DNA from 2 places in the Scopulibacillus cellulosilyticus genome. Region 1 is predicted to be linked to the other one. Evidence: riboswitches for the same ligand, from Rfam matches in the RefSeq annotation. Region 1 holds a riboswitch; the other holds the start of a gene.
The links. Region 1 has a riboswitch for thiamine pyrophosphate ahead of ACFQRG_RS15825 (thiamine phosphate synthase). Riboswitches for the same ligand answer to the same signal wherever they lie in the genome.

Region 1 (8,422 bases):
TCATAGACATTAATACTATTGAAGTCAAGCAAGCATCAATGACGAATAAAAAATATCGCGCGATAGGCCTCGGGACATTTGGCTGGCACCATTTGCTTGCACTAAAAGGCATGACTTGGGAGAGCGAAGAGGCTGTCCAGTTCGCGGATGAACTATATGAAAAGATCAATTATATTACGATAAAAGCGAGTGTTGACCTGGCAAAGGAAAAAGGAGGCTATTCGCTGTTTACGGGATCTGATTGGGAAACTGGTGCTTACTTTGAAGACCGCGGCTATAAAAGCGATGCTTGGCTAACGTTAAGAGAAAAAGTCAAAAAGCACGGCATACGAAACGGCTATTTAATGGCGGTGGCGCCAAATTCATCAACAGCCATTATTGCCGGTTCCACAGCATCCATTGATCCTATTTTTCAAAAAGCTTATTCCGAGGAAAAGAAGAACTATAAAATTCCTGTAACTGCACCGGATTTATCACCGGAAACAACTTGGTATTATAAGTCCGCTTATCATATTGATCAGCTGTGGAGCATTCGTCAAAATGCGGCAAGACAGCGCCATATCGATCAATCGATTTCATTCAATATTTATGTTCAACATAATATTAAAGCAAAGGTTTTGCTTGATCTTCATCTTGAAGCCTGGAAGCGGGGATTGAAGACGACATACTATACCCGCTCGACTTCTGTTGAAGTAGATGATTGCGAATCATGTGAAAGCTAAAGGATATTCAAAAAGTCCGGGAAACATGTGCTCTTTCGCCGGCGCATATTCAGTGAAGTGTTGCCGCTTCTCGTCGCAAAGCTACAAAGATGCATATTCATGCAGCGGCTTTGCCGCGCCTCGAACTACTTGGCACTGTTTGTCCTCCTTTTTGAACTTTTATATAAAAGGAGAAAAAATCAATGTCACATTTAATGAAAAGAAAATTATACGACCCGACAGCCCCTAATGCATCAACAGGTATTATTAACGGCAAAAGCTCAAATGTCTTAAACTGGGATGATACGAGATTTAAATGGGCGTACAGTCTTTATAAAACGATGCTTGCCAACTTCTGGACACCATTTGAGATCAATATGTCCAACGATATAAAGCAATACAAAAATGAATTATCTGAAAAGGAACATGACACCTTTAATAAAATTATAGGTCTGCTTGCTTTTTTGGACTCGATTCAAACGGACTATTCTCATAGAATTGCAGATTACCTGACAGATTCCAGTTTATCGGCACTGATGACTGTGCTTAGCTTTCAAGAAGTCGTTCATAATCAAAGCTATTCATATGTATTATCCAGTGTAACAACCAAACAAAAGCAAGATGAGATCTTTGAGTATTGGAAGCATGACCCGGTACTGCGCGAGAGAAACGATTTTATAGTCAACGGCTATCAAAACTTTGTTGATCATCCATCGACACAAACATTTTTAGAATCTATTATTTATGATGTTATTTTGGAGGGGCTTAATTTTTATTCCGGTTTTGCCTTTTTCTACAACTTGGCAAGGAATCAAAAAATGGTTGGCACATCAACGATGATTAACTATATTAACCGTGATGAGCACCAGCATGTTAGATTATTTGCAGAGATTTTTAAAGAAACATTGAATGAAAATCCAAAATATAATACAGCGGAATTAGAAAGGTTTGCTGTTGAAACATTTCAAAAGGCGGCAGAATTAGAAATCAACTGGGGCAGATATATCATAGGGAACGAGATTCAAGGAATCTTAATGTCTGACCTTGAAGCCTATATTCAATTTATGGCTAATTTGCAAATCCGCAAGCTGGGATTTGATGTTAAGCCATTTCCTCAAGCGCCAACCAAGAATCCTTTGAAATGGATTAAAGCATATCAAGACGTTAATATGGGCAAAAGTGATTTTTTTGAACAAAAATCGAGACAATATACTAAAGTCACCGATGAAAATGGTTTTGATGAGTTGTAATTTTCACATGTTATTTACTTATTAGCCTTTTGACCCGTTTTGTGAGAAAATAAAGACATAAGGCTATTAAAGGAGGTTTTAAAAATGCCTCTGTGGTTTAGAAAAACACTTGTTGTACTTGTCGCGATATTAACACTCGGAACAGTAGTGCCAACATCGTACCTTCATACAGAAAACAAACCAACAGGTGAAAAAATACACGAAGAATCAAATGAAGCTTCAGTTCCCGAGCTTTCATCAAAAGAAATAAATGATATTGAAAAGCCGGCTGAAGAAAAGAGCGAAGCATTAAGCTGGCAAGACATTGTAATGGATTGTCAAACAAAAGAAGAGATAACTAAAGCGTTAGAATCATTTGCGACTGAAGAAGCTGTTAATAAAGGGATGAAAAAGTTTGGTCCTGTTATTGGCAAACAAATCGGGGACACTTATCAAAATGATATTGCTCCTAAATTTGGCCATGCTGTAGCTTCAATGGTTGAAAAGAACAAAAATGAAAATTTATTAAGGCATTTGGAAGTCAGCAATGACCCTGCCGGCGGCACCGGTGAACGAATTCTCCACTTTTATGACAGCCGTAACGGCAAGGAGTGGATTAAGTTCCATGTAAGACGCGACCATCCGCCGAAGGAAGGATATTGGTTCAATTTTCATTACCATACCAATGAAGACAACTTTCAAGTTCACCATGAATTAGGTAAGATTTATTGGGACAAAAATACACCGCCTCACTGGCAGGTATAAATACAATCCTTTTTGTCTTTAACAATATCAACAGAAAATTTAAACATCGTTCTTAATTTCAAAGAAGTCTTGTTAAGCTTGCTTCAATTAAGTTATAATATTAATACAAAAAACGACATAATTTGAACTCGTATAATCGCGGGAATATGGCCCGCAAGTCTCTACCGGATTACCGTAAATAATCTGACTACGAGTGGGATATAAACAAAGGTGTTCTGTCACCTTTTGTTTTATTTTGTTAAAACATAGCCCAAGGGCAGTCTCACTCATTATAGAGATAGACAACCCTTGGGCTTTTTCTATTTCAAAAAAGGGAGGCAGCTGTGTGGAATTTTTAAAGCAGCGTATTAGAGAAGAAGGAAGAGTTCTTGACGGTGATGTATTAAAGGTTGACCGTTTTTTAAATCATCAGATTGATCCGCATCTAATGAAAGAAATTGGTCAAGCTTTTGCAGATAAATTTAAAGCAGCGGGGATTACCAAAATTGTCACAATTGAATCATCCGGTATCGCACCGGCCGTAATGGCAGGATTAATCCTCGATGTTCCAGTTATTTTTGCCCGAAAAAAACAATCACTGACATTGAGAGAGGATCTGCTGACGACTGAGATTACCTCGTATACAAAGAAAGAGAAAAAGGAAGTCTATCTCTCAAAGAAATTTTTATCAAGTAATGATCAAGTGCTGATTATTGATGACTTTCTGGCAAAAGGAGAAGCGGCTTTAGGTTTGTGCCGTTTGGTTGAACAATCGGGAGCGAATGTCGCCGGAATCGGCATTGTGATAGAAAAGGCATTCCAAAGCGGCAGAAATAAACTTGATGAAGAAGGGTATAAAGTCTATTCTTTAGCACGAATTGCATCTTTAGAAAATAATGTTGTGACATTTGTCGATGAGGCGGCTCGCTAATAAAAGGGGAGACTTTAACTATGAAACTTCAGCCTGGAAAACTATTATCCTTGAGCATTCAGCATGTTTTAGCTATGTATGCAGGAGCAGTTATTGTCCCGCTGATTATCGGCGGGGCGATGGGTATGGATGCAAAAGACTTAACCTATCTTGTTTCAGTTGATTTGGCGGCGAGCGGGATTGCGACATTGCTTCAAGTTTGGAAGAATAAATTTTTAGGGGTAGGTTTACCGGTTGTCCTGGGATGTACATTCACTGCAGTTGCGCCGATGATCGCAATTGGCAAACAATTTGGTCTTTCGGGAATTTACGGTGCAATTCTAGTATCAGGTATTATTGTATTTATTCTTGCAACGTTTTTTGGTAAAGTGATCAAACTGTTTCCGCCTATTGTGATTGGAACAGTTGTTACAGTGATTGGCATAACGCTAATCCCGACGGCTATTACGAACATGGCTGGAGGACAGGGTTCACATGATTTTGGAAGCTTAAAAAACCTTTCACTTTCATTTGGAGTTCTGCTTTTTATCATTGTCATGAACAGGGTATTTAAAGGGTTCGTACGTTCTATTTCAATATTAATCGGGTTAGTTGGCGGTACAATTGTTGCTTATTTTATGGGCATGGTTGATTTGACACCTGTTAAAGAGGCAAGTTGGTTCCACATTCTTGAACCGTTGCACTTTAGCGTACCGTCATTCCACTTTAGCGCGATATTAACAATGACGATTGTTGCCATTGTTAGTCTGATAGAATCGACCGGCGTCTTTTTTGCATTAAGTGAGATTTGCGAGCAGCCTTTAGACGATAAGGCACTTGAACGCGGCTATCGTTCAGAAGGCTTGGCAACAATTATTGGCGCTTTATTTAATGCATTGCCATATACAACTTTCTCGCAGAATGTCGGGTTAATTCAACTATCTAAAGTTAAATCAAGGAAAGTTATTGTTGGTTGTGGTTTCATCATGGTAGCCTTAGGATTTATCCCAAAGATTACTGCATTTACCACTTTGATTCCAAGTTCAGTATTAGGCGGGGCTATGGTTGCTATGTTTGGTATGGTTGTCGCAAGCGGTATTAGGATGTTAAGCCATGTAGACTTTAATCGTCATGAAAATTTATTGATCATTGCCTGTTCGGTAGGCTTAGGCTTAGGAGTATCTGTACAGCCGGACTTATTTGCAAAACTGCCAAGCGGTATTCAGCTTTTAACTAATAACGGCATTGTTGCCGGCAGTGTCACAGCGATTGTGTTGAATTTTATTTTTAACGTGAAATTTAAAAAAGCTAAACAGAAATCAGAGTCACCAGCATCATCAGCATCATCGTATACGGAAGAGGCGCATGCAAGGTAACTTCTCTGTTTTTTGATTACGAGCAGAAAATTAAAGGTGACTATTTATTGAGCTGTCTTATCATTGTAAGACAGCTTTCATTTTTTAACTCTGATATTTATCTATTAATATTATAGATAAAACTTATTGAAAGGTATTTTCAAAGATATCCTTTTGTGTTAATCTTAACTTAACAGTCATATAATTAATGAACTCTGCTAGGGGTGCCGTAATTGGCTGAGACGGATATTTTCCGAACTCTAGAACCTGATCTGGTTTGTACCAGCGTAGGAAAGTGGAGCGCTAAATATTACAACTGTACGTCTAGTTGAAATAGTCAACCGCTTTCTTTTATAGAAAAGAAAACGGTTTTTTTATTTTTTAAGAAGGTGAAAGCGTGAGAGAACTTCATGTTATTACGACGGGCAAGGATTCTGCATACCAAGCGGCATCGAAAATAAGGGCCATCATCCCTTTCATCACAGCGGTACATGTTAGGGAAAAAGAGCTCTCACAAAAGGATTATATTCAATTTGTTCAAATTCTCCTGAATCACGGAATACCAAAAAATAAAATAATAGCCAATAAATATGTCGAAGCCGCAGGATTATTAGGTCTAAAAGGCGTGCATCTTCCTGAATCGGGTGAAGCTCCAAATAAGGTTAAACAGCTTTATCCCGATTTAATTGTAGGGTGTTCCGTTCATTCAAAAGAAACAGCAGTGAAAAAGGAAAAGCAAAATGCAGATTATCTCTTCTATGGCAATGTATTTCCGACTTCATGTAAGCCGGGCCTTGCGGGGAAGGGATTGTCATTGCTATCAGATGTTGTTAAATCAGTATCAATTCCGGTGATAGCCATTGGAGGCATCTATCCGGAAACGATCAATAAAGTAAGACAAACAGGGGCACAAGGTGCGGCTGTTATGTCGGGAATTATGAATGCAGAGGATCCCGGCGGCATGTGCCTAAAATATGTAAATTGTCTAAAGGAGGAGTGAGTGTTGGGAAAAGTTCATGATGTGATCATCATTGGCGGAGGTGTCATCGGCTGTTCAATCGCCTATTACCTGGCTAAAAAGAAGCATAGTGTTTTGCTTTTAGAAAAAGATCGTATCGGCGAAAAAGCATCCAGTGCTGCGGCAGGAATGCTTGGGGTTCAGTCAGAAATAGAAGAAGAAGGTCCATTATTTCAGTTAGCAAGAAAGAGCCGTGATCTGTTTCCTGATTTATCGGAAGAGTTGAAAGATTTGACGGGCATTGACATTGGTTATACGAAGAGCGGAGCGTTAAAACTTGCTTTTACACCTGATGAACTCGAACGCCTTACAAAAATTGCAGAGTGGCAAAAAGATAATGGCGAAGAAGTTATTTTAGGTGACCAGCGCATGATCCTCGATAAAGTGCCGGCAGTTTCTGATCTTGTTATAGGCGGACTATATTTTCCAAATGAAGGTCAAGTCCACCCTGTTGATTTAACCAATGCTTTAGCGCGCGGGGCTATGCATTACGGGGCAAAAATTCGTGAATATACAGACGTTTTGGATTTAGAAATTAAAGACGGCCGTGTTCAAAGTGTGAAAACAGCAGCAGGTACTTATTATAGTCACTTGGTGATTATAGCAACAGGTGCGTGGAGCCAAGTATGGTTTTCTCATCAACCGCATATTAATATTTACCCGGTTAAAGGAGAGGTCGTTTCAGTAACGACGCAATCTTCAGCGTTAAAGTCAACATTGTTTTCTGAGAAATGCTATATTGCACCAAAAAGGGGCGGAGAAATTTTTATCGGGGCCACTATGAAACCCTATGATTATGATCAATCGGTAACAGCGGGCGGGGTCCAATCGCTCCTCAAACAGGCGATAGATATTTTACCGATACTGAGTGAAGCAACATTTAACCGTGTATGGAGCGGACAAAGGCCGCAGACTAATGATGGATTGCCATTTATCGGGCGGGATACATTGTTTGATGGATTAATGTATGCGACGGGTCATTACCGCAATGGTATTTTATTAAGCCCTATTACAGGTAAGCTGGTTGCCCAAATGGCAATGACCGGGAAAGATGTGCCTGAACTGGCTCCCTTTAATGCCAGCAGACTATTAACGCTGAATAAGGAGGTGACAATGCGTTGAATGTCAGAGTCAATGGCAAAAACATTAATCTTCCGGAAAGTATTTCAACGATTGACCAACTATTAACCCATTTTCATATAGAAAATAAACTGGCCATTGTTGAAAAAAATAAAGAAATTATCGATCGAGAGACTTATAAAAGCAAGTCATTAAATGAAGGCGATCAAATAGAAATTGTTCATTTCGTAGGAGGCGGTTAATATGTTAAAAATTGCAAATAAAACGTTTAATTCACGGTTGTTATTAGGCACAGGCAAGTTTTCTGATTTTAATGTACAAAAACAAGCGGTCCTTGAATCTGAAACAGATATTTTAACCTTTGCTGTTCGGAGAATGAATATTTTTGACGCCAATCAGCCTAATTTTTTAGAGCTGATTGATACTGATCAATATACACTGCTTCCAAATACGGCAGGTGCTTCAAATGCTGAAGAAGCAGTCAGGATTGCCCGCTTGGCAAAAGCGTCCGGTTTGTGTGACATGATTAAAGTTGAAGTCATAGGTGATCAAGAGACATTGCTCCCTGATCCGCTTGAAACTTATAAAGCATGTGAAACGCTTTTATCTGAAGGTTTTATCGTTCTGCCTTATATTTCTGATGATGTCATTCTTGCAAAAAGGCTTGCTGATTTAGGTGTACACGCGGTTATGCCTGGGGCTTCCCCAATTGGTTCCGGCCTTGGTCTTTTAAACCCTACTAATCTTCAATATATTATTAATAAAGTAGATGTCCCAGTGATTGTTGATGCCGGTATTGGCTCACCTGCTGATGCAGCGATGGCAATGGCGCTTGGTGCGGATGGTGTGCTCCTGAATAGTGCGGTATCAGGTGCACAGGACCCGGTCAAAATGGCAAAAGCAATGAAACTGGCCATTGAAGCGGGGCGTTTGGGATTCGAAGCAGGACGGATAGATAAGAAGCTTCAGGCGACGCCAAGCAGTCCTGTAGAAGGAATGAGTGTCGTTGACTGATCGATATTCAAGGCAAAAGCTTTTTAAACCGATTGGTGCCCATGGACAGGAAAAAATCAGGAGCAAACATGCACTCGTTGTAGGCGCCGGGGCCCTGGGTGCGGGCGCTTGCGAAATGTTGGTCAGAAGCGGCGTCGGGAAGGTAACAATCATTGATAGAGATTATGTGGAATGGTCTAATTTGCAGCGTCAGCAGCTTTATACTGAAGAAGATGCCAGATTAAGAATGCCTAAGGCAGTGGCTGCCTGTCAGCGCTTAAAGCAGATCAATTCTGAAGTTAATTTGACCCCGGTCGTAGCTGACTTTTTCGGGGTAGACATTTCAGCTGTGATACAAGGCGTAAATGTCATCATTGATGCGACAGATAACT
Region 2 (8,422 bases), on a different contig from region 1:
TACGCTGATTGGAGCGGTTTGCGGATTCTTTTTCGCTCATCTTGTAGACGGGCGTACGGATTTGGAACTCTTACTCTTGTTCATTTGTATTTTTATGGCTTTTTATCTCCTTGATATTTCATATGCACTGATGACTTTTTGGATGACAATGGTCTTAGCAATCATGTATAATCTTTTGCTCGGCGGCGTTAATGAACAATTATTAACCGCACGTGTTATTGATACACTTGTGGGAGTCGGCATCGGATTGCTCGTTTCCGTTCTTGTCCTTCCTATAAAAACTCGGGATAAAGTCTCCGATAGAACCGTAGACTTCCTGAACGGCTTAAAACTATACCTTAATGGTTTTATTAACAAATTAATAGATAGTGATCAATCCGCTTACCTTGCGGATATGGCATTGGAATTGGACGAGAAACTTCAGCAAATCAGGGATGAAGCAAAACCGCTTCATAACACACCCGGTGCGTTAGGGAGATCCGGCATCGAACGAAGGCTGACCGTTCTAACCGCCTTGAATTATTATGCAAAACATCTCACAGCTTCTACAAACACAGAAGGAAAGATCAGAATCAATCCCTTTTTACAAAGGACGCTAATACAGGTTAATCAACGGTTACAAGATAACCTTGATACTTTAAATAAGCTGATGATAGGAAAAACATTTAAAGCAAGAGTATGGAAGCTTGAAAAAGAAAGAGAACAAATTGAACGTTTTCCTGAACAATCATTTCGTGGAAACAGCAATCAAGACCAATTAGTTTATGACTTATATTACATTTGGCGTATCAATTCTTCCATCGTCTCCTTAGCCAAAGATTTTGGCGCTGAAGTCATAACGACAATTCCATCTTCCTGCGATAGAAGCCCTGAACGGTAATGCCGTCCAGGGCTTCTATTTTTAATTCATTTTTTTAACATACCGCCTGTCATATTGGCCATTCATGCTGCTCATAGACCATATTCCAAAACATATACTCATAACGGGATGTCGTTTGAAAATGTTTCTCTAAAACTTGAAGTTCAAATTCCGGCTTTCCATTCGTCTGTTTATCAAGACATTCAATCAGCCATTGACAAAGCTCCCCGAAGTCATCTGATGCATACATTTCAATCCACTTTGCGTAAGGGTTCTTGGACAATGACTCTCCATTATAGGCATACAGTTCCTTTCCGATTTCCCAATAGCTCCACATGCACGGAAGAAGACAAGAGACAAGTTCAGAAAGTGAACCGTTTTGGGCAACATGGAGCATATAGCGTGTATATGCTAAGTTGATAGGCGTTGGTTCGGTTCGCTCCAATTCCTCTCTTGTAATTCCAAATTCCGATGCATATTGCCTATGTAAATCCATCTCAGTGTTGAATGTTTCGTGCAGAAGTCTGGCAAACCACCCCATTGTTTCAATATCTCTTGCTTTTATAGAACCTATTGCAAACAGCTTGGCATAGTCGATTAAATACACATAATCTTGTTTCATATAATAGGCAAACGTTTCTTGAGGTAATGTTCCATTTCCGATCCCTTGGACAAAAGGATGATCATGGATTTTCGCCCAAATAGGTTCGATATTTTTAGATAACCGTTCTGTAAATGACATCATTCTCTCTCCTTTCGTGTGTTGCACCAATCAGCAATAAAACACGCCATTGTTTTTGTAAAATCCAGCAATTCATGAATACTCACTTTTTCATCTACTGAATGGGCATCTTCTAATTGCCCCGGCCCATATGTAACGGCAGGAATACCGGCTCTTCCAAGCCACCCGGAATCGTTGACAGATGTTGACATACCTATAACAGCTTCTTCATTTGTTACTTTCTTGTGATGATTGCTTAAACGAACAACTGCTGGGTGATCCGGGTTAATTTCCAACGAAGGAAAAATCTCTCCGCGGTCTTCGATCATTGATTTGCCGCCCCAACGAAATTCCGGTGGATTCTCTTTTAGCCATGGGTCTGCCAATGCTGTATTGTATAAATGATCCTCAATTTCTTTTATCACCTCTTCATACGTTTCATCAGGATAAAAATGAACGGTAATCCACAACTTACACTCATCTGCAATAAAGGCCGCATGTCTCCCTCCTTCGATGACAGCCGGATTAATCGTATTGATCCCCGGCGGAAACCCTGGATAACTTTTTGTAATCGACCAATGGCGTTCCAGTTCTTGTAAACCCTGAATGACTTTCATCATTTTTTCTATGGCACTGGCTCCTTTAATCCCGCCGCCGGCATGAATCATTTTAGACCTGAGGCCATCGTGGAACGTTTGTTTACTTTTTACAGTTATCCACCCGGTAATGACACCGCCTTGTCCTTGGATATTTAAGTGACTTGTGTCCATGACAATCGCAAAGTCCCCCGTATAACCTTTTTCAGTGCAAGACAAAGTGCCCGCTTCACCAACCTCTTCGCCGATGACGGATTGAAATTGCAAGTCTCCTTTTAGCTCTATACCAAGTTCCGTTAAAAGCTTAATCGAAAACAAAGCGCAAGCAAGTCCTCCCTTCATATCCGCTGCACCCCGTCCGTATACATATTTATTTTCTTTTCTTAATTGAAAGGGTGAACTTGTCCAATTTGAATCATCTCCGACCTCGGCTACATCTATATGGCCATTAAGAATTAGACTATTATAACGGTCTGAATCTGTTCCTTTTCTAATACCAACAACATTTGGATCACCGGGGAACACATCCCATTTTTCTGTTTTGAAATTTAGGTGTTCCAAGTAATTTTGGATAAATAATTGAGCTTCTGTTGTATTTCTTGCCGGCGGACTAACCGTTGGAAAACGGACTAATTCCTCTAACAATTGTAATAATTCATCTTGAGTTTCCTCTAATTTTATTTCAATTTGTTCTGTTAATGTTGTCATAATAATATCCCCTCCTGACAAAGTTTATGAGAACGAGGACTTGCGGCCGCGCACATATCTGTTAAAGTAAACTTGCCAATTTATAACGCAAAAAACCACTCTTTTTAGCATAAAGAGTGGTTTAAATACATTGATCAAGCCTAAATGGCAAGCTTCCACTTCCCTACGCAGGTATTATCCAGGTCAGGTTCGAAGGGTCTCAAACTTAAGTTTGATCTCAGCCTGTTGGCTCCCCTAGTGTTTAAATACTTATCCAGTTATTATAATATTAACATAAATTCATAGATTCTAAAGATCAATTTTTTAGGGCAGTCATTGGATATTCCTTAAAGTCATTACAATTATCCCCGTATTTAACGCCTAAGGAGTCATTTCATTATTTATAGGGCCCTAATACTTTCACTGCCTCTTTAGCCAACGAGGTATCAACGGCTTTGTTAACATTTACGTTTCCGTCAATGCCTCCGCGTGATTTATACCATTTATATTGATCTTTAATATTATTAACAAACATTTTACCATTCGGGTCTAGGCCTATCACGCTGACTTTGTTCCATATTTTTGGATCTTTAAGTGATGTATTCTTCGTCATGATGTCTATGATTTCTTTTTTATTTCCTTTTCCCTTAACGAATGCATCATTATAATCCCTGACGCCTTTTAAGTAAGCTACCATAAACCTTAGTGCAACAGCATGCTCATCATCAACAAACTTCGGCGATCCAAGTACCATGGCAATTTGAGCTTTTGGTGCATAATCTGTTGTGTCCCCGAAACGATAATGGATACCTTCCGCTTCGCCTTGTGTAATCATTGGTTCGATTTGCAAAGCAGCATCAATTGTACCGTTACTGATTGCCGATACCATATTGCCGAAATCAGGCATTAGAACAAAATGAACATCTTTTCTTGAAAGTCCCGCATGCTTCAACATTTTTGAAAAAATATAATCATCGACCCCATTTTTTGTAGAAACAGCAATTTTTTTGCCTTTAAAATCTTTATACGATTTTATTTTGTTTTTCATCTTTTTACTTACCACGAAGGAAAAGTAGGATTGGCCTTTCAAATTATGTCCTTTGTCGGCAATCATTTTGACATCTATTCCCTGTGCCATCGAATTAAAGAAGGATGCGGAAGAAATACCGCCTGCAATATCAACTTTACCGGAAGCGAGCGCCGGCAGCATATCATCACTGTTAGAGAACTTAGCAAATTTGATTTTAATATTGTAATCTTTGAAATATCCTTTAGCATTAGCAATATAAAATCCCGCAGCAGATGCGGAATCATCCTCCGCAATGACCACGGTGGTCGGCTTCTTTAATGGTTTTAAATTGCCATCCACCGGTTTAGCCTTAGTATCCACAACATTAGATTGTTTTTCTTTTGACGAATCTCCCCCCTGGCAGCCACTTATAATCAAAACAAACAACGGAATCACTAATAAAGCGGCAAGGAATTTCTTCCACACCTTACATGCCTCCTCTAGATGATGTTCAAAAAGTCCCGGAAACATGGGGCAAATACTAAGATGTCTCTGTGCTCCTGCGCGAGGATTAACGATGAAGCTATTCATAGCTCGTCGCAGTGTTCAAAGATGAATATTCTAGTAGACCGTGCTCTGCGCGAGGATTATCGATGAAGCTATTCATAGCTCGTCGCAGTATTCAAAGATGAATATTCTAGTAGACCGTGCTCCTGCGCGAGGATTATCGATGAAGCTATTCATAGCTCGTCGCAGTGTTCAAAGATGAATATTCTAGTAGACCGTGCTCCTGCGCCGCAGATTATTCACAGAGGTATCGCCAACTTCTCGTCGCAACTCGTAGTATTTCGAGAAGCTTTGCTCGTTCCCCCTTTTTGAACTCACATTTATAAAGTTAAGATTGGCGTGCTTTTTCCACTGCGGTTTGCAAATGCTCCCAAATATCAACGAACTCTTTCGACATCTCTGGATTAGAACGGATCGTTTCTACTTTTCTCGGTCTCGGTACGTCAATCATTTTCTCGCGAATAATCTGCCCGGGCTGTGTACTCATTAATAAAATACGGTCGCTCAACAGCAATGCTTCATCAATACTATGTGTAATAAACAAGACTGTTTTCTTTGTTTCTGACCAAATATTAAGTAATTCCTCTTGTAAAATAAATTTGTTTTGCTCATCAAGAGCCGCAAACGGTTCATCCATTAACAGGATTTCCGGATCATTGGCAAATGCCCGGGCAATACTGACCCTTTGTTTCATTCCACCGGATATTTCAGAAGGATAAAGCTTTCTGAAGTCCTTGAGTCCGACTTTTTCAAGATAATAGTCTGTTTGCTGTTTGATCTTGCTTTTTGGCAGATGACGCATTTTTAATCCAAAAGCCACATTGTCTTCGACGGTCAGCCAGGGAATAACGCCTTTTTCTTGAAAAATCATTGATTGCAGCGGCCGGTCTTGGCTTGAGCGCGTAATTTTAAAATCCCCTGTACTCGGTTTCTCAAGTCCCGCCAAAATCCTTAATAGTGTTGTTTTTCCGCAGCCGCTTGGTCCGAGCAAACAAACAAATTCTCCATCATTAATGCTTAAATTTATGTCTTTTATTGCAGTAACAGCCGTTTGCTTTTTAAAGAAAATCTTTGTTAAATGATTGATTTGAATTTTCGGCGTTACGGACATACTCCCCCTCCTTTACAAAAAACTACTTTTTCCATGGAATAAGCACCTTTTGCAGCATTCGCAATAACAGAGAGAAGAAATAGCCAAAGAAAGAAATAAGGATTAAACCCACATACATTTGTTGCAGTAAGAAAGCTTTATACGATGTCCAGATAAGATAGCCGATCCCGGAATGCGCACCCATCATTTCCGCTGCAACAATGGTTAATAATGCGATTGCCTGCCCCATTTGAATACCCTCTAACATCACAGGAAGAGCACCGGGTAAAGCAATCTTAAAGAAAAAGTCTTTTGATTTTGCCCCGTAGTTTTTAGCGACATCTAAATAAATTTGATCAATATTGGCGACACCGGCAGCGGTATTAATAACAACAGGGAAGAACACGCTTCCTGCAATTGTAATCATTTTTGAAAAGTCACTAATACCAAAGATAATTAAAATTATCGGCATCAAAGCAAGTGTAGGAATTGGCATAAGCGCCATGACTAACGGTTGAAAAAAATACCTGAATGGCCGGTACATTCCCATTAACAGTCCCAGTAAAATCGCCGGAATCACACCTAACAGAAAGCCGCCTATAATCCTATATAAACTGATGCCCAAATTATCGAATAAATCACCGCTGGCTGCCATTTTAAAAAAGGTACCGATGATTTCAGTAGGCGGAGGAAAAAAACGTGCATCAATGATATGTGTCCGTGATAAAACTTCCCATAAAATAAGCAAACAAACTGGAGATGCTACCGTGAGCAAATGTTTCACCTTTTGCCTGCGCCGGCCTTTCTTCCACATTTGTTTTTCCACGGCAATTGAGTTTTCCATATAAACCTCTTCCATTTTGGTTGCCATCGTTGCTCACCTCTAGTAACCACATCATATGCACATTCGCCCAGTGCGTGACAAAAGACGCATATAAAATTTATTTTGTGTCAATTTCATAGCAAGCCGTTTTGAGACATACGAAACAGTCTTTTGTCAATATTTTTGTGGATAAGTGGATAACCTCTAAAAAATTCGATGGACAGTGAAATGAATTTGTGAGTAATAATTGGGGATAAAAATTAAAAATCCTGTGGATATTGTGGGTAAATATGTGGAATACCCCTAGATTAGCCTATATATTTGTGGATAAACCTGTGGAAACTGTGTATAATCTGAAAATAAAAACATCAATTTTTTTTAGCGATTTAGTAATGAGGAACTATTTTAAAAAAACCCTTCGCAATTCACTGCGAAGGATTCTTCACACTATGATTACCAAGATATTCCCATAAATAGATAGCGGCATAACTATTAAATGGCGACCAGCTCTTCGCCTTATTTTCTATAAAATCTAAAGTAGGCTTTTGTTCCAATTGATAAAACTTTTTAATACCGTTTTGAATGCCAATATCTCCAGCAGGCATTAAGTCCTCTCTTCCCATGCCGAATAATAAAACATTTTGCGCTGTCCAGGGGCCAATTCCTCTTATTTTGACCAATCTTTTAATGACTTCACCATTGTTCAATTGTTTAAGCTCATCTAAGGATAAGGACTTTTCAGCTATCAGCCGGGATGTATCTACAAGATATTCTGCTTTTCTGCGGCTAAATTGCAGTTCTTGTAATGACTCATAAGGAATGTCAGCAACTGTTTCCGGACGGGGATAAAACCAGACATCATCAATAGAAAAACCAAATTGCTTCACAAACCGCTCCGTTAATTGATAAGAGAAAACTAAATTTAACTGTTGATGAATAATACATTTGACAAGCGACTGATAAATACTAAAGTCTTTGATCAATGGCATGCCTTTAAATTCTAAAAATAAAGGGGCCAGGTCTGTTTTAGAAAAATGATCGGTAATATCATGTAAGGATCTATCCCATTTAAATATACCTGTCATTTGCTCAATTACTGTTTCATCTTGACTTTGGGCCGATACTTTAAAGGCAGGCTGTTCAGTTGTTCCTATAGCTTGTACGGTTGCAACTTGCGGTTCTCCTTCAATCCATAACGGTATTTTAATTAAACGTTTGTTTAATTCAATATGGATTAATGGGTCAAAGGCTAAACGCCTTAATGCCCTGTCAAAATCATATGGTCCTTCAATATTGATGATTTTTTCCACATGAGGTCGCCTCCTTTATTTCAATGCTTCAATCTAACTTTTTTAGAATATTCGGCACATGCCTCAACCCACCGTTTCGGCATATTCGGGTTTGAAGCGAAGTGAAGATGTGTATATCCCGCAACAACATTCGGAAAATAGCAGCCTTCTTCTTTTACGCCTCCTATGCCTTTAATCTCGTAGACATGCTGCATATCGCCATTTTGATAAAAACTCGAATAATGAAATTCATGACCGCGCGCCGTTTCTCCCTTTTCTAAAAGAATCGTAGATTTTAAAGCCGTTACATCGCGATAACCGATTGCTGTCAGGCGGTCTTGCATCTTTATATCTCCCGGAATGACCCCCGTCATAGGATAAGTTTTACCGGCTGTTGTTGTTATTGATTCAGCCAGGAACATATAGCCCCCGCATTCTGCGAGCGTTGGTAAGCCGGATGCGATCTTATTTTTAATCTTTTCCATTAAATGTGATCGCTTAGAAAGTTCAGCGGCGAATTCTTCAGGAAAGCCGCCGCCAAGATATAGACCGTCAATAGCTTCTGGCAGCTTCTCACCCGAAAGCGGACTGAAATAGACGATTTCTGCCCCTTCCTTTTCAAGCAGATCCAAATTTTCCTGATAATAAAAATTAAAGGCCGCATCCTTTGCAACCGCAATCCGTACTTTTTCAGGCCTCGTATCTTTTCTCTTTGAAAACAGCTTTTCTTCCGATTGGACAGGCGGTGTGTTTTCAGCAAGTGTCATCAATCTATCCAGGT

Region 2: it holds a riboswitch for thiamine pyrophosphate, as region 1 does, so the genes downstream of both, ACFQRG_RS13345 (acetylornithine deacetylase) here and ACFQRG_RS15825 (thiamine phosphate synthase) in region 1, are expected to answer to the same signal.

Annotation. Positions count from the first base shown of each region.
Region 1 covers NZ_JBHTCO010000020.1:127,637-136,058, reverse strand. The annotation lists gene ACFQRG_RS15850 (ribonucleoside-diphosphate reductase subunit alpha) at 1-722, shown strand, start outside; gene ACFQRG_RS15845 (ribonucleotide-diphosphate reductase subunit beta) at 905-1,951, shown strand; gene ACFQRG_RS15840 (YpjP family protein) at 2,036-2,695, shown strand; purine riboswitch at 2,804-2,905, shown strand; gene ACFQRG_RS15835 (xanthine phosphoribosyltransferase) at 3,021-3,605, shown strand; gene ACFQRG_RS15830 (nucleobase:cation symporter-2 family protein) at 3,626-4,960, shown strand; TPP riboswitch at 5,150-5,250, shown strand; gene ACFQRG_RS15825 (thiamine phosphate synthase) at 5,337-5,939, shown strand; gene thiO (glycine oxidase ThiO) at 5,943-7,079, shown strand; gene thiS (sulfur carrier protein ThiS) at 7,076-7,279, shown strand; gene ACFQRG_RS15810 (thiazole synthase) at 7,281-8,051, shown strand; gene ACFQRG_RS15805 (MoeB/ThiF family adenylyltransferase) at 8,044-8,422, shown strand, end outside.
Region 2 covers NZ_JBHTCO010000017.1:51,682-60,103, reverse strand. The annotation lists gene ACFQRG_RS13355 (FUSC family protein) at 1-880, shown strand, start outside; gene tenA (thiaminase II) at 930-1,604, opposite strand; gene ACFQRG_RS13345 (acetylornithine deacetylase) at 1,601-2,884, opposite strand; TPP riboswitch at 3,028-3,130, opposite strand; gene ACFQRG_RS13340 (ABC transporter substrate-binding protein) at 3,261-4,403, opposite strand; gene ACFQRG_RS13335 (ABC transporter ATP-binding protein) at 4,768-5,550, opposite strand; gene ACFQRG_RS13330 (ABC transporter permease) at 5,573-6,400, opposite strand; gene ACFQRG_RS13325 (DNA-3-methyladenine glycosylase family protein) at 6,778-7,662, opposite strand; gene ACFQRG_RS13320 (cobyrinate a,c-diamide synthase) at 7,683-8,422, opposite strand, start outside.